One region of the Streptomyces sp. NPDC033174 genome, then DNA from elsewhere that is predicted to be linked to it. Evidence: riboswitches for the same ligand, from Rfam matches in the RefSeq annotation. Region 1 holds a riboswitch; each other region holds the start of a gene.
The links. Region 1 has a riboswitch for cobalamin ahead of ACZ5VC_RS11875 (energy-coupling factor ABC transporter permease). Riboswitches for the same ligand answer to the same signal wherever they lie in the genome.
Positions count from the first base shown of each region.

Region 2: it holds a riboswitch for cobalamin, as region 1 does, so the genes downstream of both, cobN (cobaltochelatase subunit CobN) here and ACZ5VC_RS11875 (energy-coupling factor ABC transporter permease) in region 1, are expected to answer to the same signal.
Region 3: it holds a riboswitch for cobalamin, as region 1 does, so the genes downstream of both, ACZ5VC_RS07700 (ribonucleoside-diphosphate reductase subunit alpha) here and ACZ5VC_RS11875 (energy-coupling factor ABC transporter permease) in region 1, are expected to answer to the same signal.

Region 1 covers NZ_JBVIPQ010000003.1:382,579-389,563, forward strand. The annotation lists gene ACZ5VC_RS11855 (NADPH-dependent 2,4-dienoyl-CoA reductase) at 1-722, opposite strand, end outside; gene ACZ5VC_RS11860 (energy-coupling factor ABC transporter ATP-binding protein) at 823-1,716, opposite strand; gene cbiQ (cobalt ECF transporter T component CbiQ) at 1,725-2,474, opposite strand; gene ACZ5VC_RS11870 (energy-coupling factor ABC transporter substrate-binding protein) at 2,481-2,948, opposite strand; gene ACZ5VC_RS11875 (energy-coupling factor ABC transporter permease) at 2,948-3,658, opposite strand; cobalamin riboswitch at 3,688-3,897, opposite strand; gene ACZ5VC_RS11880 (PTS-dependent dihydroxyacetone kinase phosphotransferase subunit DhaM) at 3,963-4,364, opposite strand; gene dhaL (dihydroxyacetone kinase subunit DhaL) at 4,361-4,975, opposite strand; gene dhaK (dihydroxyacetone kinase subunit DhaK) at 4,999-5,991, opposite strand; gene ACZ5VC_RS11895 (isoamylase early set domain-containing protein) at 6,258-6,533, shown strand; gene ACZ5VC_RS11900 (zinc-dependent alcohol dehydrogenase) at 6,763-6,985, shown strand, end outside.
Region 2 covers NZ_JBVIPQ010000004.1:396,303-403,287, reverse strand. The annotation lists gene ACZ5VC_RS15420 (precorrin-2 C(20)-methyltransferase) at 1-1,187, opposite strand, end outside; gene ACZ5VC_RS15415 (precorrin-8X methylmutase) at 1,184-1,825, opposite strand; gene ACZ5VC_RS15410 (cobalamin biosynthesis protein CobG) at 1,822-3,285, opposite strand; cobalamin riboswitch at 3,326-3,459, shown strand; gene cobN (cobaltochelatase subunit CobN) at 3,497-6,985, shown strand, end outside.
Region 3 covers NZ_JBVIPQ010000002.1:307,011-313,995, forward strand. The annotation lists gene ACZ5VC_RS07700 (ribonucleoside-diphosphate reductase subunit alpha) at 1-2,159, opposite strand, end outside; cobalamin riboswitch at 2,299-2,420, opposite strand; gene ACZ5VC_RS07705 (GNAT family N-acetyltransferase) at 2,483-2,986, opposite strand; gene mctP (monocarboxylate uptake permease MctP) at 3,064-4,698, opposite strand; gene ACZ5VC_RS07715 (DUF3311 domain-containing protein) at 4,695-4,940, opposite strand; gene ACZ5VC_RS07720 (GntR family transcriptional regulator) at 5,142-5,906, opposite strand; gene ACZ5VC_RS07725 (extracellular solute-binding protein) at 6,229-6,985, shown strand, end outside.

The DNA of each region.
Region 1 (6,985 bases):
GCCTCGATCTCCTTGGCGAGCGCGACGACCTCGTCGAGGGTCGAGCCGCCGGGCACGAGGTCCAGCATCGACAGCCGGTAGATGACGATGAAGTCCTCGCCGACCCGCTCACGGATGCGGCGGACGATCTCCAGCGGGAAGCGGACGCGGTTCTCGTACGAGCCGCCCCAGCGGTCCTCGCGCCGGTTGGTCGCCGCCGCGATGAACTCGTTGATGAGATAGCCCTCGGAGCCCATGACCTCGACGCCGTCGTAGCCGGCGGACTTGGCGAGCTCCGCGCACCGGGCGTAGTCCTCGACCGTCTGCTCGACCTCGTCGTCGGTGAGGGCGTGGGGGACGAAGGGGCTGATGGGCGCCTGGACGGCGCTGGGCGCGACCAGGGCCGGGTGGTACGCGTACCGGCCGAAGTGCAGGATCTGCATCGCGATCCGGCCGCCCTCGGCGTGGACGGCTTCGGTGACGACCCGGTGCTGGGCCGCCTCCTCCTCGGTGGTGAGCTTGGCGCCGCCGTCGTAGGGCCGTCCCGCGTCGTTCGGGGCGATGCCGCCGGTCACCATGAGACCGACGCCGCCCCGGGCCCGGGCCGCGTAGAAGGCGGCCATCCGCTCGAAGCCGTTCTCGGCCTCCTCGAGACCGATGTGCATGGAGCCCATGAGCACCCGGTTCGGCAGGGTGGTGAACCCGAGATCGAGAGGGCTCAGCAGGTGCGGGTACGGGGTCATGGGGGCGCCTCCTCGCGCTGGTCGTCACCCTGTTCTAGACGACCGGGAAGCCGTTATGCAACTAGTTGCACAAAAGCGCGAGGCGCATCACACCGCGCCGTCACCCCTCCCGCGCCGCCGCGGCCCAGCGGCCCAGCTCCTCCGGCGTCCTCGGCCCCTCCTCGTCCGCGCCCAGCAGGCCCTGCGCCCGGAGCGCCGCGGTCACCGCCATCCCCCAGGGGCGGCGCAGCCGCGCCGCGTCGAGCAGCGCGTCGTCCGCGAGCAGCTCCGCGATCGGACCGGTGCGCAGCCCGGAGGGGGAGAGCACCGCGGCCTCGTCCGCCCAGCGCAGCGCCAGATCCACGTCGTGCGTCGCCATCACCACGGTCGTCCCGGAGTCCCGCAGCCGCCCGAGCACCTCGAGAAGCCGCTCCTGCCCGTGCGGATCCAGACCTGCCGTCGGCTCGTCCATGATCAGTACCCGGGGCCGCATGGCGACGGCGCCCGCGATGGCCGCGCGCTTGCGCTGCCCGTACGACAGCAGATGCGTCGGCCGGTCCTCCAGGGCCACGATGTCCAGCGCCTCCAGGGCCTCCCGCACCCGGACCCGTACCTCCTCCTCCGCGAGCCCCAGATTCATCGGGCCGAAGGAGACGTCCTGCCCCACCGAGGCCGCGAACAACTGGTCGTCGGGGTCCTGGACGACCAGCTGCACGGTCGTGCGCAGCCGGGTCAGGCCCTTCCGGTCGTACGACACGTCCTCGCCGTTCAGCCGCAGCCGGCCGCTGCCGCACTTCAGCCCCCCGCTCAGCAGCCGCAGCAGCGTCGTCTTGCCGCTGCCGTTGCGGCCGAGCAGCGCCATCGCCCGCCCCTCGGGAACGACGAAGTCGACGGACTCGAGGACGGGCGGCCCGTCCTCGTAGGCGAATCCCGCCCGGACGAGTTCCACGACGGGCGCCCCGGCGGCTCGGGCGGCCGACTCCGCGCCCGTTCCCGCCGCGGGGGGCGGGCTCATCGACGCGCTCATGGCAGAGACCTTTCGAGTACGAGAGTGAGGACGACGAGGCCCGCGAGCAGCGCCCCCGTCGCGGCGAGGAAACGACGGGACACGACGGCCTGCGGCACCAGCACCCGCAGCGTCCCGTCGTAGCCGCGTCCTGCCAGACCCGTCTGCAGCCGCTGGGCCCGGTCGAAGGCGCGGACGAACGCCGTCGCGCCCAGTCCGGCCAGCGAACGCCAGGTGGCCGACCGGGTGGTCAGACCCAGCCGCGCGGCCTGCGCCTGCCGGATCCGGGACATCGCGTCCAGCAGCAGAAAACTGATCCGGTACATCACCAGGGCCACGTCCACGACCGGTGCCGGGACACCCGCCCGCACCAGCCGGGGCAGGACATCGGAGACCGGAGTCGTGAAGGCGAACAACAGCACCCCGAGCGAGGCAGCCGACGTGCGCAACAGCAGCTCTCCCGCGTGCACCGGTCCGCCGGGCGCGAGCGTGACGAACCCGCCCTCCCCGCCGACCTGGAACAGCAGCGGTACCGCTCCCGTGACGCAGAAACCCAGGGGGATGCGGAACGCCCGCCACAACTGGCGCGGCGCGACCCCGGCGGGCCCGAGAAGCACGGCGAGCGTGGCGGCGGCGACCAGCACCGCGCCCGGCCAGGGCGGCAGGCACACGGCGCAGAGCGTCAGCCCGAAGCCCAGGACGGCCTTCTCGCACGGATGACGGCGGCGCCAGCGGCTGCTGTGCGCCGCGGCGTCGATCGGCAGCACCGGCGGTCAGGCGAGCGGATCGCCGGCGGCGGACGCGTCCGCGCGGGCGCTGCCGCTGTCTTCGGGGGCCTGGTCCTCGAGGGTCGGGCCTTCGAGAGCCTGGTCTTCGGGGGCCGGGGCGTCGTCTGCCGGCGTTTTCCCCTCGCCGGACCGGGTGGCGGCCCGGACGGCCGCGCGCTCCTCGCCCTGCCTGCGCCCCCTGTGCAGTCCGAAGTAGTACGCGAGGACTCCGGCGCCCAGGGCCGCCTGGAGCGAGAACAGCGCCGACTCGATCTCGCCCGACGGCGGCTCGTACAGCGGGCTGAACCAGGGCTCGTAGTCCGGCTCCATCTCGGTGATGGCCGCCTCGGCCTCACCGTCCGCTCCCGTGAACGGCTCCTGCTTGTGGTCGCCCAGGCCCAGGACCAGCGGCAGCACCGCGAGCGCCGCGACGACGACGAGGAGCAGGGTGTTGATTTTCGCGTTACGGGTCATCAGAGCGCCGCCTCCGCCTTCTCGTCGTTCTCGCGCCGGGCGCGCCCGCCCTGGAGCAGCACGCCGAGCCGGGTCAGTTCACCCTTGCTCGACTGGATGAGCAGCCGCATCACCAGCACGGTGAGCAGCCCCTCGCTGACCGCCAGCGGGATCTGGGTGACGGCGAAGATGCCCCCGAACTTCCCCAGCGCGCCGACGAATCCGCTGCTCGGGTCGGGGAACGCCAGCGCGAGCTGGATGCTGGTGACGCAGTACGTCGACAGGTCGGCGACGAACGCGCCGGAGAACACGCTGACCATCAGCGGCACATCGAACCGCCGGAGCAGCCAGTACACGCCGTACCCCGCCCAGGGCCCCACGATCGCCATGGAGAAGGCGTTGGCGCCCAGAGTGGTCAGTCCGCCGTGCGCGAGCAGCAGCGCCTGGAAGAGCAGGGTGATCGTGCCCAGGACCGCCATGATCGGCGGCCGGAACAGCATCGCCCCCAGCCCCGTCCCGGTCGGGTGGGAGCAACTCCCCGTCACCGAGGGGATCTTGAGCGCGGAGAGGACGAACGTGAATGCGCCGGAGGCGCCGAGCAGCAGAGTGGACTCCGGATTGGCCTTGACCTCCTTGGTCAGGGCCCGTACGCCGTGAACGACGAAGGGGGCGGAAGCGACGCCCCAGGCGGCGGCGTGCAACGGGGGCAGATACCCCTCGGCTATATGCATGGTTGGGAGACCCTCTCCAGCACCTCGTGGATGGACAGCGCACCTTGGCCGGTCTCCTGGCTTACGGGTGATGCCGTCCGGGCGCTCCGCCTTCCCGGAGACCGCGGTCCTCCGCGGCGTTCCAGTGGCTTCCCCGGGGGCGTTCCCCGAGTGGATGGAGCCGGACTTCCCGATCACAGTGGCGAGGGCCGCACCGGTACCGCACCGGTTTCCCGTACACCAAGGCGGTGTGACATTAGTGCTTTGACCAGGTACATCACAACCCGCGCACGGTCGCACCACCCGGCGCGACCCCTCACTGGTGTCACTGTTTGCGGTAGCCGTACGCCTCCGACGCCGCCGCCTCGACCGCGTCCAGGTCCCCGCCCGCCGACGCCGTCACCAGAGCCGCCACCGCGCCTTCGACGAACGGCGCGTCGACGAGCCGGGTCTTCTCCGGGAGTTCGTCGCCCTCGGCCAGCAGCGCCTTCACGGTCAGGACGGCGCTGCCCAGATCGACCAGGACCGCCACTCCCGCGCCCCGGTCGACCGAGGCGGCGGCGGCCGTGATCAGCTCGGAGCTGGTGCCCAGGCCGCCGTCGGGAGTGCCGCCGGCGGGAGCGATCGGGGCCGTCGCCGCGCCCGCGAGCCCCTGGGCCAGGGCGGCCACCGAGGCGGCGACGGCGGCGCTGTGCGACACGAGGACGATGCCCACCTGCTCGCTCACGCGGACACCCCCTGGTCCTGCGCGGTGTCGGCGAGCGTCGCGATCAGCAGCGCGGAGGAGGTGGCTCCCGGGTCCTGGTGGCCGATGCTGCGCGGACCGAGGTAACTGGCCCTGCCCTTGCGGGCCTGGAGGGGTACGGTCGCCACCGCGCCTTCCCGGGCCGCGTCCCTCGCCGCGGCGAACGACTCGGCGAGCCTCTCCGCGGCCGGCTCCAGGGCGTCCAGCATCGTCTTGTCCCCGACCGCCGCCCCACCCAGCTGGGCCACGGCCGCGACCCCGGCCCGCAGCGCGTCGGCCAGCTGAGCGCGGGTCACCTCGGGGGCGTCGCCGAGCGCCTTGCCCGTGCGTCGCAGCAGCGTTCCGTACAGCGGTCCGGACGCGCCGCCGACGGTCGAGATCAGCTGTCGTCCCGCCGCCGCCAGCACGGCTCCGGGCGTGCCGGGGCTCTCCTTCTCCAGGACGGCGACGACGGCGGTGAATCCGCGTCGGAGGTTGGTTCCGTGGTCGGCGTCGCCGATGGCGGAGTCCAGCTCGGTGAGGCGGTCGGCCTCGCGGTCCACGGCGGCCGCGGCGGTGGCGAGCCAGCGGCGGAAGAAGTCGGTGTCGAGCACAGTCACCGCGGTCATGTCCCCTCTCACCGGCCCCAGCGCAGGGCGGGGGTCTCCACCGGAGCGTCCCAGAGCCGCAGCAGCTGCTCGTCCACCTGGCACAGGGTGACCGAGCAGCCGGCCATGTCGAGTGAGGTCACATAGTTGCCGACGAGGGTGCGGGCCACCGGGACGCCCCGCTCGCGCAGGACGCGCTGCACCTCCGCGTTGAAGCCGTACAGCTCCAGCAGCGGGGTGGCGCCCATGCCGTTGACGAGGGCCAGCACGGGCCCGTCGGGGCGCAGATCCTCCAGAACGGCGTTGACCGCGAAGTCCGCGATCTCCCGCGAGGTCATCATGGCGCGCCGCTCCCGCCCGGGCTCGCCGTGGATGCCGATGCCCAACTCCAGTTCGCCGGGCGGAAGGTCGAAGGTGGGGCTGCCCTTCGCGGGCGTGGTGCAGGCGCTCAGCGCCACCCCGAAGCTCCGTGAACTCGTGTTCACCTGACGGGCGATGCTCTCCACCCGCTCCAGCGGCTGTCCCTCTTCGGCCGCCGCTCCCGCGATCTTCTCCACGAAGAGCGTGGCGCCCGTGCCGCGACGGCCCGCCGTGTAGAGGCTGTCCGTCACGGCGACGTCGTCGTTCACGAGCACCTTGGCGACCTGGACACCTTCGTCCTCGGCGAGCTCGGCGGCCATCTCGAAGTTGAGGACGTCACCGGTGTAGTTCTTGATGACGAAGAGCACCCCGGCCCCACTGTCGACGGCCGCGGCCGCGCGCACCATCTGGTCCGGCACGGGGGAGGTGAACACTTCGCCGGGGCAGGCGGCGGACAGCATTCCCGGCCCGACGAACCCGCCGTGCAGGGGCTCGTGCCCGGAGCCGCCCCCGGACACCAGGCCCACCTTCCCGGCGACAGGGGCGTCGCGGCGCAGCACGACCCGGTTCTCCACATCGACGACGAGCCCGGGGTGGGCGGCCGCCATTCCGCGCAGGGCGTCGGCGACGACGGTCTCCGGGACGTTGATCAGCATCCTCACGGGTATCTCCTCGGCCGGCGGGCTTGGGTCACTCTTCACGATACGGATCGTGGTGGAGGAATGTGCGGAAGCCGGCGCCGCTCCGGGCGGAGGGCAGTGCGCGCGGGCCGGCCCGGGTTGCGCTGCGCGCGTGGCGCTGCTGGCGCTGACCCCGCTCCGTCCGGACGCGCGGGTGGGGCGGACCCGCTCCGTCCCGACGTGCGGGTGGCCGGTGGCCGAACGAGAATGGGCCAGATCCCCCGTAGCCCGCCCGGCAGGAGACTTCCATGCTCGAACGCAAGCAGTGCCAGGACCGAGCCGAGATCACCTTCGTCCTCCCCGCGGACTCCCCGCCCGGGCCCGTCAGCGTGGTGGGCGATTTCAACGACTGGAAGCCCGGCGCCCACCCCTTGCGGACGAACGGTGACGGCACCCGCTCCGTCACCGTCGCACTGCCCGGAAAGGCCACGCACACGTTCCGCTATCTGGCCGCCGGGGACTACTGGTTCAACGAGGAGAGCGCGGACGGCCACGACGGCCCCAACAGCCGCCTCGAGACCTGAGGCGGCTGCAGGCGACGGCCACGGACGACAGCGCCGGAGGGGCCGGGGAGCACGTTCCCCGGCCCTCCGGCGCGCACGAACGGGCGCACGAGCGGGCGCGAGGACGGATGAGGGGCGGCGAGGGGCGGCGAGGGGACGGGGCGGCGGGACGCATGAGCCGGCGGTGTCGGGGGACCCGTAAGGCCGAGGGAGCCGGACGCATCGCTCACGCCGACCCGAGGAGGCCCCAATGCGCGCACTGACCTGGCACGGCAAGCGGGACGTGCGGGTGGAGACCGTGCCCGACCCCGTGCTGCGGGAGCCGACGGACGTCATCGTCGAGATCACGTCCACCGGGATCTGCGGCTCGGACCTCCATTTGTACGAGGTGCTCGGCCCCTTCATGGAACCGGGGGACATCCTGGGCCACGAGCCCATGGGCGTCGTGGCCGAGACGGGCCCGGCGGTCAGCT
Region 2 (6,985 bases), on a different contig from region 1:
ATGACCTCCCAGGGCTTGAGCCGGTCGGAGAGCGAGATCGTCGCGTAGTCGTGGCCCAGCGGGGCGCCGGCGCGGGCCGCCGCCGCGTTCGCCGCCGTCACGCCCGGCAGGACCCGTACGGGAACGTCCGCGTACGCCTCCTGCGACGCCACCTCCAGTACCGCCGTGGCCATCGCGAAGATGCCCGGGTCGCCGCCCGAGACGACGGCGACGCGCCGCCCCCGACGGGCCAGGTCCAGGGCGAACTCGGCCCGTTCGGACTCGACCTTGTTGTCGGAGCCGTGCCGGCGCTGCCCCGGCCGTACGGGCACCCGGTCCAGATACGTCGTGTATCCGACGAGGTCGTCCGCGTTCGCCAGCGCCCCCCGGGACTCCGGCGTGAGCCAGGGCGCGCCCGCCGGGCCCGTGCCGACGACGACGACCTCGCCGCGCTCGCGCGCCTCGGGGACCACCGCGTCGATACGGGACGGCAGCACGGCCACCGAGAAGTACGGGACCGAGTCCGCGTCGATGTCCGCCAGGGACCCCGTCCGCTCGCCCTCCATCGTGGCGCGTTCGACGTACCGCGCGTCCTCCAGGCGTCCCGCGCGCTCCAGCGCGCGCCGGACCGTCGGGAAGGTGCGGCCGAGCTTCATCACCACCGCCGAGTCGGTCGCGGCGAGACGGGCCGTCAGCTCCTCCTCCGGCAGCGTGCCGGGGATGATCGTCAGGACCTCCTCGGCCTCGCACAGCGGGGTGCCGAGCCGGGCCGCCGACGCGCTGACGGAGGTGACACCGGGGACGACCTCGGTCGGGTAGCGGTGCGCGAGCCGCTTGTGCATGTGCTGGTACGAGCCGTAGAAGAGCGGGTCGCCCTCCGCGAGGACGGCGACCGTGCGGCCGGCGTCGAGGTGCTCGGCGAGCCGGGCCGACGCCTCCTCGTAGAAGTCGTCGAGCGCGCCCCGGTAGCCGCCGGGGTGGTCCGTCGTCTCGACGGTGAGCGGGTACATCAGCCGCTCCTCGATGTGGTCCTCGCGGATGTGCGCGGCCGCGATCGAGCGGGCGATCGACCGGCCGTGGCGCGCGGAGTGGTACGCCACGACGTCCGCCTCGGCGATGACCTGGACGGCCCGTACGGTCATCAGGTTCGGATCGCCGGGGCCGAGGCCCACTCCGTACAGCTTCCCGAGCAAGGGCTGCCCGCTCATTCCACCTCACTCGCAATCGCGTTGATCGCGGCCGCGGCCATCGCGCTGCCGCCCCGGCGTCCCCGGACCACCAGGTGGTCGACGCCCGACACATGTGCGGCGAGCGCGTCCTTGGACTCGGCCGCTCCGATGAAGCCGACCGGTATGCCGATGACGGCGGCCGGGCGGGGCGCGCCCTGCTCGATCATCTCCAGGAGGCGGAAGAGCGCGGTGGGCGCGTTGCCGATGGCGACGACCGACCCCTCGAGGCGGTCCCGCCACAGCTCCAGGGCGGCGGCGCTGCGGGTGGTGCCGAGGTCGGCGGCGAGCCCCGGCACGGACGGGTCGGAGAGTGTGCAGAGGACGTCGTTGTCGGCGGGCAGGCGCTTGCGGGTCACGCCGCTCGCGACCATCTGCGCGTCGCACAGGATGGGCGCCCCGGCGCGCAGCGCCTCGCGGGCGCGGGCCACCACCTGGGGCGTGTAGGCGAGATCGCGGACGAGGTCGACCATCCCGCAGGCGTGGATCATCCGTACGGCGACCTGGCTGACGTCGGCGGGCAGGCCCGCGAGATCCGCCTCGGCGCGGATGGTGGCAAAGGACTGGCGGTAGATCTCCGCGCCGTCCTTCTCGTAGTCGAACACTCTGCTCTCGCTCATCTCGTGGTGCCGGGAGGGGTACGGGGACGGGTACGGGCCGCCGAGACCGCGGCGGCCAGTGAGGTACGGGGGGTGGGGACGCCGTTCACGTCGTACTGGCCGTCGGCCGTCGCGACCACATCCACCCACGCGCCGTGCGGATGGCCGCAGCGCCGCTCGCAGCCGGAGAAGTGGACGGGCAGCCCGCCGGGGCCGGGGGCGAGGCCGCCGGTGAGGCCGGGGGCGGCGTCCGCGCGGACGTCGGAGAGGGACTTGGCGCAACCGGGGCGCCCGGTGCAGGCGCCGACGCCGGCCCAGGGCGATTCGGGGGTGGTGATCAGGCCCTCGGCCGCGAGCTCCCGCAGCCGCGCCCCGGCGGCGGCGCGGTCCGCGAAGCCGGTGACGACCGCGCCGCGCCACGGGGTGAGCCGCACTTCGCCGGTGTCCACGGCGGGCAGCAGGGCCCGCAGTTGGGCGACGGAGAGGCGGCCGAGCGGCGCGAGGACCGACAGCGCGGTGTCGCCGAGGAGGCCGGGGGCGGGGGGCGCGCCGGTGGGCAGGGGCGCGGGGGGTACGGGCTCCGCCGCGATCCCCGCCCGCTCCGCGTACGCCGCCACGTCCGGTTCCTGCCCGGCGGGCAGCTCGCGCACGCGCCAGGCGCCGTTTCCGGCCGCGCGGGCGGCCGCGAGGAAGGCCTCCGCCGCGACGAGGGCGGCCCGGGGGGCGTCGGCGGCGGCGACACGGAAGGCACGGCCGCCGACGTGCAGGGTCACCCGCGCGGCACCCGCCGTGGCCGGTGACACATCGATGCGCTCCGGCGCCGCGTCCGCAGCCCCCCGCGCCGCGCCGGCGAGCTCCCGTGGCACCTCCGCGAGCTCCGGTGCCGAGGACTCGTGCGCCGGAATCGCCGCCCCCCGCGCCGCACCCCCGATCCCCCGGGGCACGTCCCCGGTCTCTGCGATCAAGGTCACATCGCCGGCCAGTCCCGCCACATCCCCCCGTCCGTCGTCGAGGACGAAGAGAAAACGACCGGAAAGCGCCGCCGCCCAGTCCGTCGCGCACAGCAGCGCGTCGAGCTCCCGGGCCCACAACTGCACGTCGCCGGAGCCCAGTCCGTCCAGACCCGCCGCCGGGGACGCCACCACGTTCCGGACACGCTCGTGCGTCTCGGAGGGCAGCAGACCGGCCTCCGCGAGGAGCTCGGCGAGATCCGCCCCACAGCCCTCGCCCAGGCCCCGCAGCTCGGCGTTGCCACGCGAGGTGATGCTGAGATGCCCGTCACCCAGAGTCTCCGCTGCGTCGGCCAGCGTGAGTACCTGACGGCGCGTCAACCTGCCTGCGGGCAGGCGGAGTCGGGCCAGGCGCCCGTCATCGGCGGGGTGCAGCCGGAGCGCCCCGGGACAGGCGTCGCCACGGTCCCGTATGAGAGGTTCGCCCCTGTTGGGCGTTGTGGGTGGGGTGGGCGGCATGGCGGCGAGCATACCCACGTGCTCGCGGGCGCCCCCCTGCCCGGTACGGGCAGCCTCTACTATGCAGAACGGCACAGGGTCCACGACCCTAGGGAGGAAGCCCGGTGAGATTCCGGCGCGGTCCCGCCACTGTGAGCCGGCCGAAAGGTCCGGTGAGTCAGGAACTCCCGCCGTCCATACGACCACCCGGGGCGCGGACAACCCCGAGGAAGGGCCTGCGCACGTGATCCTGCTGCTGTCGCACTCCGACACCGACCTGCTCAGCGCCCGCGCGGCCGGCGGTCCGGTCGCCTACCGGTTCGCGAACCCGTCCCGGCTGACGACCGGCGACCTGCCCGCCCTCCTGGAGGACGCCGACCTGGTCGTCGTACGCCTCCTCGGCGGCGTCCGCGCCTGGGAGGAGGGACTGGACGTCCTCCGCGCCGCCCAGAAGCCGCTGGTCGTCCTCACCGGCGAACAGGCTCCCGACGCGCAGCTGATGGAGGCCTCCACCGTCCCCATCGGTGTCGCGACCGAGGCGCACGCCTACCTCGCGCACGGCGGACCGGACAATCTGGAACAGCTCGCCCGCTTCCTGTCCGACACGGTCCTGCTCACCGGCCACGGCTTCGAGCCGCCCGCCGCCGCGCCGACGTGGGGCCCGCTGGAGCGCACTCCCGGACGCACCGACGGCCCGACCGTCGCCGTGCTCTACTACCGCGCCCACCACATGAGCGGCAACACCGCCTTCGTCGCCGAGCTCTGCGCCGCCATCGAGGACAAGGGCGCCCAGGCGCTGCCGCTGTACGTGGCGTCCCTGCGGGCTCCCGAGCCCGAACTGCTGCGGCGCCTCGGCTCCGTCGACGCGATCGTCACCACCGTGCTCGCGGCCGGCGGCACCAAGCCCGCCGAGGCGCAGGCCGGCGGCGACGAGGAGGCCTGGGACGCGGGCGCGCTCGCCGCCCTCGACGTACCGATCCTGCAGGCGCTGTGCCTGACCGGCCCGCGCAGCGCCTGGGAGGAGAACGACGAGGGCCTCTCGCCGCTCGACGCCGCCAGCCAGGTCGCGGTGCCCGAGTTCGACGGCCGCCTCATCACCGTCCCCTTCTCCTTCAAGGAGATCGACGAGGACGGCCTGCCCGCGTACGTCGCCGACGCCGAGCGCGCGGCCCGGGTCGCCGGGATCGCCGTGCGCCACGCGCGTCTGCGGCACATCCCGAACGCCGAGAAGCGCCTCGCGCTGGTCCTCTCCGCGTACCCGACCAAGCACTCCCGCATCGGCAACGCGGTCGGCCTCGACACCCCCGCCTCCGCCGTCGCCCTGCTGCGCCGCCTCCAGACCGAGGGATACGACTTCGGCCGGGAGGAGGTACCCGGTCTCGTCTCCGGCGACGGCGACGAGCTGATCTACGCGCTGATCGAGGCGGGCGGCCACGACCAGGACTGGCTCACCGAGGAGCAGCTCGCCCGCAACCCGGTCCGTATCCCGGCCGCCGACTACAAGCGCTGGTACGCGACCCTGCCGGCCGAACTCCGGGAATCGGTCGAGCGGCACTGGGGCCCGCCGCCCGGCGAGATGTTCCTGGACCGCTCCCGCAACCCGGAGGGCGACATCGTCCTCGCCGCGCTGCGGCGCGGCAATCTGCTGGTCCTCATCCAGCCGCCGCGCGGCTTCGGCGAGAACCCGATCGCGATCTACCACGACCCCGACCTGCCGCCGTCGCACCACTACTTGGCCGCCTACCGCTGGATCGCCGCCTCGGCGGACGACGGCGGTTTCGGCGCCGACGCCATGGTCCACCTGGGCAAGCACGGCAACCTGGAGTGGCTGCCCGGCAAGAACGCGGGTCTGTCCGCCGCGTGCGGCCCCGACGCCGCCCTCGGTGACCTGCCGCTGGTCTACCCCTTCCTCGTCAACGACCCGGGCGAGGGCACGCAGGCCAAGCGGCGCGTCCACGCGACCCTCGTCGACCATCTCGTACCGCCGATGGCGCGGGCCGAGTCCTACGGTGACATCGCCCGCCTGGAGCAGCTGCTCGACGAGTACGCGGCGATCTCCTCGATGGACCCGGCGAAGCTTCCGGCGATCCGCGCGCAGATCTGGACGCTGATCCAGGCCGCCAAGCTCGACCACGACCTCGGGCTCGAAGACCGCCCCGACGACGACGGGTTCGACGACTTCCTGCTCCACGTCGACGGCTGGCTGTGCGAGGTCAAGGACGCGCAGATCCGCGACGGCCTGCATGTCCTCGGCGGCGCCCCGACCGGCCCCGAGCGGGTCAACCTGGTGCTGTCCATCCTTCGCGCCCGCCAGATCTGGGGCGGAACGCAGGCGCTCCTCGGCCTGCGCGAGGCGCTGGGCCTGGACGAGTCGGCCGCGACCCGCACCGCCGCCGACGAGACGGAGGCCGCCGCCCGCGCGCTCGTCCAGGCGATGGAGGACGCCGACTGGAACCCGGGATCCGTCGCGACCGTGGCCGCCGGTCATCCCCAGGCGGTCGTCGACATCCTCGACTTCGCCGCCCGCCAGGTCGTGCCGCGCCTCGCCGCGACGACCGACGAACTCGACCACGCCGTCCACGCGCTGAACGGCGGCTTCGTCCCGGCTGGGCCGTCCGGCTCGCCGCTGCGCGGCCTGGTCAACGTGCTTCCCACCGGCCGGAACTTCTACTCCGTCGACCCGAAGGCCGTCCCCTCGCGTCTCGCGTGGGAGACCGGCCAGGCACTGGCCGACTCGCTGCTGGAGCGCTACCGCAGCGACAACGGCGACTGGCCGACCTCCGTGGGCCTGTCCCTGTGGGGCACGAGCGCGATGCGCACCTCCGGCGACGACGTCGCCGAGGCCCTGGCCCTGCTGGGCATCCGTCCCGTCTGGGACGACGCCTCGCGCCGGGTCAACGGCCTGGAGGCGATCCCGCTCGCGGAGCTGGGCCGTCCCCGTATCGACGTCACGCTGCGCATCTCGGGCTTCTTCCGGGACGCCTTCCCGCACACCATCGCGCTGCTCGACGACGCGGTGCGGCTCGCGGCGTCGCTCGACGAGCCGGCCGAGCAGAACCACGTACGGGCCCACACGCAGGCGGACCTGGCGGAGCACGGCGACGAGCGGCGGGCCACCACCCGGATCTTCGGCTCCCGGCCGGGGACGTACGGCGCGGGCATCCTCCAGCTCATCGACTCCCGGGACTGGCGCACCGACTCCGACCTCGCCGAGGTGTACACGGTGTGGGGCGGCTACGCGTACGGCCGCGAGCTCGACGGGCGTCCGGCTCGCGAGGAGATGGAGACCGCGTACAAGCGGATCGCGGTGGCCGCGAAGAACACGGACACCCGCGAGCACGACATCGCGGACTCGGACGACTACTTCCAGTACCACGGCGGCATGGTGGCGACCGTGCGCGCGCTGCGGGGCACGGCCCCCGAGGCCTACATCGGCGACTCGACCCGCCCCGAGACCGTCCGCACCCGGACCCTGGTCGAGGAGACGTCCCGCGTCTTCCGGGCACGCGTCGTCAACCCGCGCTGGATCGAGGCGATGCGGCGCCACGGCTACAAGGGCGCGTTCGAGCTGGCGGCGACCGTGGACTACCTCTTCGGGTACGACGCGACGACCGGGGTCGTGGCCGACTGGATGTACGACAAGCTCACCGAGGCGTACGTCCTCGACCCGGAGAACCGCGCCTTCCTCCAGGAGGCCAATCCGTGGGCGCTGCACGGCATCGCGGAGCGCCTC
Region 3 (6,985 bases), on a different contig from region 1:
ATGGTCGGCGTCTCCAGGAAGAGGTTCAGCGACTGCGACTGGTCCAGGAACGGCGTGCGGTCCGCCGCCATGTCGATCAGGCCGCGCTGCGGGATCTCCCACGCCGTGCGGTACAGCTCGCGGACATCGGCCGGGATCCAGCTGAAGCCCTGCACCGATCCGCTCGCCTCGCGCAGCGCCTCCCGGGTCTGCGCGTCCCAGACGCCGAGCTTCTTCAGCTCGTCGACCAAGTAGCCGTTGACCTGGAGGAATTCACCGCTCAGCGTCTCGCGCTTGAAGAGGTTGGAGACCTGCGGCTCGATGCACTCGTACACGCCCGCGATGGAGGCGATGGTCGCCGTCGGGGCGATGGCGAGCAGCAGCGAGTTGCGCATGCCGACCGAGGCGATCCGGGCGCGCAGCGCCGCCCAGCGCTCCGGCCAGTTCAGCTCCACGTCGTAGTGGTCGGGGTGCAGGACACCGCGTGCGGAGCGGGTCTTCTCCCAGGCGGGGAGCGGGCCGCTCCGCTCGGCGAGGTCCGTGGAGGCCTCGTACGCGGCGAGCATGATCCGCTCGGCGATCCTCGTCGACAGGGCGCGGGCCTCGGCCGAGTCGAACGGCAGCTTCAGCTTGAAGAAGACGTCCTGGAGGCCCATGGCGCCCAGGCCCACCGGGCGCCAGCGGGCGTTGGAGCGGCCCGCCTGCTCGGTCGGGTAGAAGTTGATGTCGACGACCCGGTCGAGGAAGGTGACGGCCGTACGGACCGTCTCGTCGAGGCGCTCCCAGTCGATGTCTCCCGAGGCGAGCACGAACGCGCCGAGGTTGACCGAGCCGAGGTTGCAGACGGCCGTCTCGCCGTCGTCCGTCACCTCCAGGATCTCGGTGCACAGGTTCGAGGAGTGGACCGTGTGGCCGGGCTCCGCCGTCTGGTTCGCGGTGCGGTTGGACGCGTCCTTGAAGGTCATCCAGCCGTTGCCGGTCTGGGCGAGGGTGCGCATCATGCGGCCGTACAGATCCCGGGCCGGCATGGTCTTGCGGGCCAGGCCCTTTGCCTCGGCCGCGCGGTAGGCGGCGTCGAAGGCGTCGCCCCAGAGGTCGACCAGCTCGGGCACGTCGGCCGGGGAGAACAGCGACCACTCGGCGTCGGCGTTCACCCGGCGCATGAACTCGTCGGGGATCCAGTGCGCCAGATTGAGGTTGTGCGTACGGCGCTGGTCCTCACCGGTGTTGTCGCGGAGCTCCAGGAACTCCTCGATGTCGGCGTGCCAGGTCTCCAGGTAGACGGCGGCGGCGCCCTTGCGACGGCCGCCCTGGTTCACGGCGGCGACGGAGGCGTCGAGGGTCTTGAGGAACGGCACGATGCCGTTGGAGTGCCCGTTCGTGCCGCGGATCAGCGAACCGCGGGCGCGGACGCGGGAGTACGAGAGTCCGATGCCGCCGGCGTGCTTGGAGAGCCGCGCCACCTGGTGGTAGCGGTCGTAGATCGAGTCGAGCTCGTCCTGCGGGGAGTCCAGCAGATAGCAGGAGGACATCTGCGGGTGCCGGGTGCCCGAGTTGAAGAGCGTGGGGGAGGAGGGCAGATAGTCGAGCCGGCTCATCAGGCCGTACAGCGCGGCGACCTCGTCCAGCGCGCGGACGCTCTCGTCCTCGGCGAGCCCGGCGGCCACCCGGAGCATGAAGTGCTGCGGGGTCTCGACGACCTTGCGGGTGATCGGGTGCCGGAGCAGATAGCGCGAGTACAGCGTCCGCAGACCGAAGTAGCCGAAGCGGTCGTCCGCGTCGGGGTCGATGAGCGTGTCGAGCCGTGCCGTGTGGAGACGGACGAACTCGGCCGTGCGGTCGGCGATCAGGCCCTCGCGGTGGCCGACGGCGACCGACGCGGAGAACGACACGGCGCCCTGGCCCGCGGCCTCGTCCGCGATCGTGCGGGTGAGCAGCCGGGCGGCGAGCCGTGAGTAGGCGGGGTCCTCGGAGATCAGGCCGGCGGCCGCCTCGGTGGCCAGCTCCCGCAGTTCCGCCGCGTCCGAGCCGGCGTGCCGGCCGCGCAGCGCGGCGGCGGCGACCCGTCCGGGGTCGGTGTCGGGCAGATCGGCGGTGAGGTCGGTCAGGATCCGCAGAAGCACGGTCCCGGGTCCGTCGGTCTCGATCGCCGATGCCGGATCGGCGGGCGCGATGGTCACGTGGGGGCTCTCCCTCGCTCGGCTCGGGGCCGGCGGGGGAGGCGGCGGGGCGCACGGGCACACACCGGCGAGCGGTGGATGCGCGGCGTCCACCGGCCCACTCCACGAGGCCCGGACGTCTTCGGCGCCAGGACCGGACGGACCAGGCGCACCATCGGCAGGTGTTCGGACTTGAGGGTGCGCAAACGCACCTGACACACCGTTGCGGGACAGTTCCGGATTCGCACCGGATTCCCCTGCGGCGACAGCGAGCATGAGCATACATGTGGGGGGAGATGGATGCGTCACCCCCCACATGTTGTGTCTTCGCGCGTGGAGGGCGGTCAGAGCTCCAACGCGTAGGTGAGCAGCGGCGCGAGCTCGGGGACCGGTGACCAGTCCCGCTCGGGGGTCCTGGTGAACCCCAGGCGCTCGTAGATCCGGTGCGCGGAGACCATGGCGTGCTGGGTCGACAGCACCAGCCGTACGCAGCCCTCGGTCGCCCGTGCCCGCTCCACACAGGCCCGTACGAGAGCCTCCCCGACGCCCCGCCCCCGCGCGTCCTTCGCGACCGCGAGCATCCGGAACTCGGCCTCGCCCTCCCGGGCGACATCGGCCCAGGGCCCGCCGGAACCGACGAACGTCACTCCCCCGAGCAGCCGTCCGGCACGGTCGACGGCGACCAGGACCTCGGCCTGCGCGGCGCGCCGTGCCACGTCCCGCAGGACGTGCAGATAGGCGTCGTCGCCGCCGAAGTCCAGGAGCCCGTCCCCGAGATAGGCCTGCGCAGTGATCTCGCCCAGCTCCTCGTACTCGGCGGGGGTGACGCGTCTGAGGGTGAAGTCCATGGGGATCAGTGTGCCCGGCGGGCACGGCGAAGGGCCCGGAGTTTCCTCGCGTAGACTCCGGGCCCTTCGTGCGCTGGTCAGTGGCCGCCCGGCGCCCCCGCCGTGGCCGGCGGCAGCTCCACCTGCACGCCCGGGTCGCCCGCGTCCGCCGTGTAGTCCGACGGGGACGTCTCGTCGATGCCGTCGGGGGCCTTGAGGGCCCGCAGGACGAAGGTCAGGACCACCGTCACCACCACATTGAGGACGAACGCGGTGAGACCGATGTAGCCGATCTCGCCGATGCCCGGGATCTCCGCGGACGAGCCGCCGAAGTGCTTCTGCGTGGGGCTCGCGACGCCGTACGCGGCCGCCGTGCCGTAGACCATGCCCACGGCCCAGCCCGCGAGCAGCGCCCAGCGGTGGCACCAGCGGGTGAACAGACCGCCCACCAGCGCCGGGAAGGTCTGCAGGATCCAGATGCCGCCCAGCAGCTGGAAGTTGATGGCGACGGTCTTGTCCATGGTGAGGACGAAGGCCAGCGCTCCCACCTTCACCAGCAGCGACACCAGCTTGGACACCTTGGTCTCCTGCTCCGGAGTGGCGTCCGGCTTCAGGAAGTCCTTGTAGATGTTGCGGGTGAAGAGGTTCGCGGCGGCGATCGACATGATGGCCGCCGGGACCAGCGCGCCGATGCCGATGGCGGCGAAGGCGACACCCGTGAACCAGTCCGGGAACATGTTCTCGAACAGCTGCGGGATGGCCAGCTGGCCGTTCTTCACCTTCACGCCCGCGGCAATCGCCATGAAGCCGAGCAGCGCCAGCAGCCCCAGCATCAGTGAATAGAGCGGCAGGATCGTGGTGTTGCGGCGGATCACGTCACGGCTGCGCGAGGAGAGCGTCGCGGTGATCGAGTGCGGATACATGAAGAGCGCGAGGGCCGAACCGAGCGCGAGCGTCGCATAGCCCCACTGGCCCATCTCCCCGGGCACCAGCGCGCCGCGCGGCTTGCCGGTCGCCGGGTTGATCTGCGCGTACGCCTCACCGGCCCTGGCGAAGATCTCGTCGAAGCCGCCGAGCTTGATCGGGATGTAGATGATCGCCACCGCGATGACGATGTAGATCAGCGTGTCCTTGACGAACGCGATGAGCGCCGGGGCCCGCAGACCCGAGGAGTAGGTGTACGCCGCCAGGACACCGAAGGCGATCAGCAGCGGCAGGTCCTTGACGAACCAGTGGGTGGTCTCGCCGCCGCCCACGCCCATCACGTCGAGCACGGCCTGGATGCCGACGAGCTGGAGCGCGATGTACGGCATGGTGGCGAGGATGCCGGTGACCGCGACCGCCAGGGAGAGGCCCTTGGAGCCGAAGCGGCCGCGGACGAAGTCGGAGGTGGTGACGTAGCCGTGCTTGTGCGACACCGACCACAGCCGCGGCAGGAAGGTGAAGATCAGCGGATAGACCAGGATCGTGTACGGCACGGCGAAGAAGCCCGCGGCGCCGGCCGCGTAGATCGCCGCCGGGACGGCCACGAAGGTGTACGCGGTGTAGAGGTCGCCGCCGAGCAGGAACCAGGTGACCCAGGTGCCGAACGAGCGCCCGCCCAGGCCCCATTCGTCCAGGCTGTTCTCGTTCTCCGCTCTGCGCCAGCGCGAGGCGAGGAAGCCCAGGACCGTGACGGCCAGGAAGAAGAAGATGAAGACGGCGAGTGCGACGCCGTTCACGCCGTCCTTCACTTCGACGCACCTCCCTTGCGGGCGCGCTGGTCACGCTGCCACAGCTGGTAGGCGGTCATGGTCAGCGCGGTGGAGATGAGGACCCAGAGCATCTGGTACCAGTAGAAGAACGGCATGCCGAGGAACGTCGGCTCCACCTTGGCGTAGGAGCTCACCCAGAGCATCGCCACGAACGGCACGACGAGGCAGAGCGCCACCACCACCCTCACGGGCGTGACGGCAGGTTGCTTTTCTTGTGACATACGGCGTTTCCGTCCCCTCGCTGAACACCATGGCTCACCTGCGTAATGCGCAGGAAATCTAGGGGACGGTTTCGCCTGATGGAACCCCCGTCCGAATAACGGACGAGTATCAGTGCCCCGACACCCGTCACGTATTCAGGAGGCCAAAGGTTCACGGCAGTTCGGCCGCTGGGCCGGTCGGCGGTCCGGCAGGTCGGAGGTTCAGCCGTTGGGGCGCTGGAGCCTCGCGACGAACTTGTACCGGTCGCCCCGGTACACCGACCGCACCCATTCCACCGGCTCGCCGTTCCCGTCCAGTGAGTGCCGGGACAGCATCAGCATCGGCAGGCCGACGTCGGTGCCCAGCAGACCCGCCTCGCGCGGCGTCGCCAGGGACGTCTCGATCGTCTCCTCGGCCTCGGCGAGATGGACGTCGTACACCTCCGCCAGCGCCGTGTAGAGGGAGGTGTACTTCACCAGGGAGCGCCGCAGCGCGGGGAAGCGCTTCGCGGACAGGTGGGTCGTCTCGATCGCCATCGGCTCGCCGCTCGCGAGCCGCAGCCGCTCGATCCGCAGCACCCGCCCGCCCGCGTTGATGTCGAGCAGCCCCGCGAGGGTGTCGTCCGCCGTGACATAGCCGATGTCGAGCAGCTGGGAGGTGGGTTCGAGCCCCTGGGCCCGCATGTCCTCGGTGTACGAGGTGAGCTGGAGCGCCTGTGACACCTTCGGCTTGGCGACGAAGGTGCCCTTGCCCTGGATGCGCTCCAGGCGGCCCTCGACCACCAGCTCCTGGAGGGCCTGGCGCACCGTGGTGCGCGAGGTGTCGAACTCGGCCGCGAGGGTGCGCTCCGGCGGCACCGGGGTGCCCGGCGGGAGCGTCTCCGTCATGTCGAGCAAGTGCCGCTTGAGCCGGTAGTACTTGGGCACGCGCGCGGTGCGGGTCGCGGCCCCGCCCTCGGTCTCCGTACCGCCCCCGTCCGTGGCCATGGCCTGCCTTCCCGACTCCTGCGCTGCTGCCGTCACCGGCTCCTCCGTCTGTAGCGGCTCACATGGTGGCACGGACCGGTCACAGGTCGTCGCTCCACCTCAGGTGTCGGTCCGGTAACGGACGCGACTGCCCTTCTTATACACCCTTGACACCCCTAAAGGTCTAGGCCAAGCTCCGGGTACTGGTCTAAACCATTAAAGACCAGGTCCCAGCCCCACGGGCAGTACCCGCCGCGCATGTCGCAGGTCCTGGCATGTCTCGGCGGAGCGGAGTTCTCGGGCGGTGGTGGGGGAAGTCTCTTGCATCCCTGAGGAGGGTGTCGTGAAGCGCAAGCTCATCGCGGCGATTGGTGTCGCGGGCATGATGGTCGGCATGGCCGCCTGTGGCAGCGACAAGGGTGACGGCGGCAAGGAGGCGGGCGGCGACAAGACGCTGACCGTCTGGGTCATGGACGGTTCGGCTCCCGACGCCTGGATCAAGCAGGTCAACAAGGAGTTCGAGGCCAAGCACAAGGGCGTCAAGGTCAAGGTCGAGATCCAGCAGTGGAAGGGCATCCAGGAGAAGGTCACCACGGCCCTGTCCGAGGACACCCCGCCGGACGTCCTGGAGCTCGGCAACACCCAGACCGCCGGTTACGCCGTCACCGAGGGCCTCGCGGACCTCACCGCCGACAAGTCGAAGCTCGGCTACGACGGCTGGAACAAGGGCATGCTCGCCTCGAACGAGCTCGACGGCAAGCTCTACTCCGCCCCCTGGTACGCCGCCAACCGTGTCGTCGTCTACGACAAGGCCCTCTTCAAGAAGGCCGGCGTCACCCCGCCGAAGACCCGCGCCGAGTGGATCGACGGACTGAAGAAGATCAAGGCGTCGGACTCCAAGGTCCAGCCCATCTACCTGCCCGGCCAGAGCTGGTACGTCTACGCGGGCCTCCTGTGGGACGAGGGCGCCGACCTCGCCGTCAAGGACGGCGACAAGTGGAAGGGCAACCTGTCCTCCCCGCAGGCCGCCGCCGCCATGAACTTCTACAAGGAGCTGCAGTCCTACTCGACCGCTCCCAAGGACAAGGACGAGGCGACCC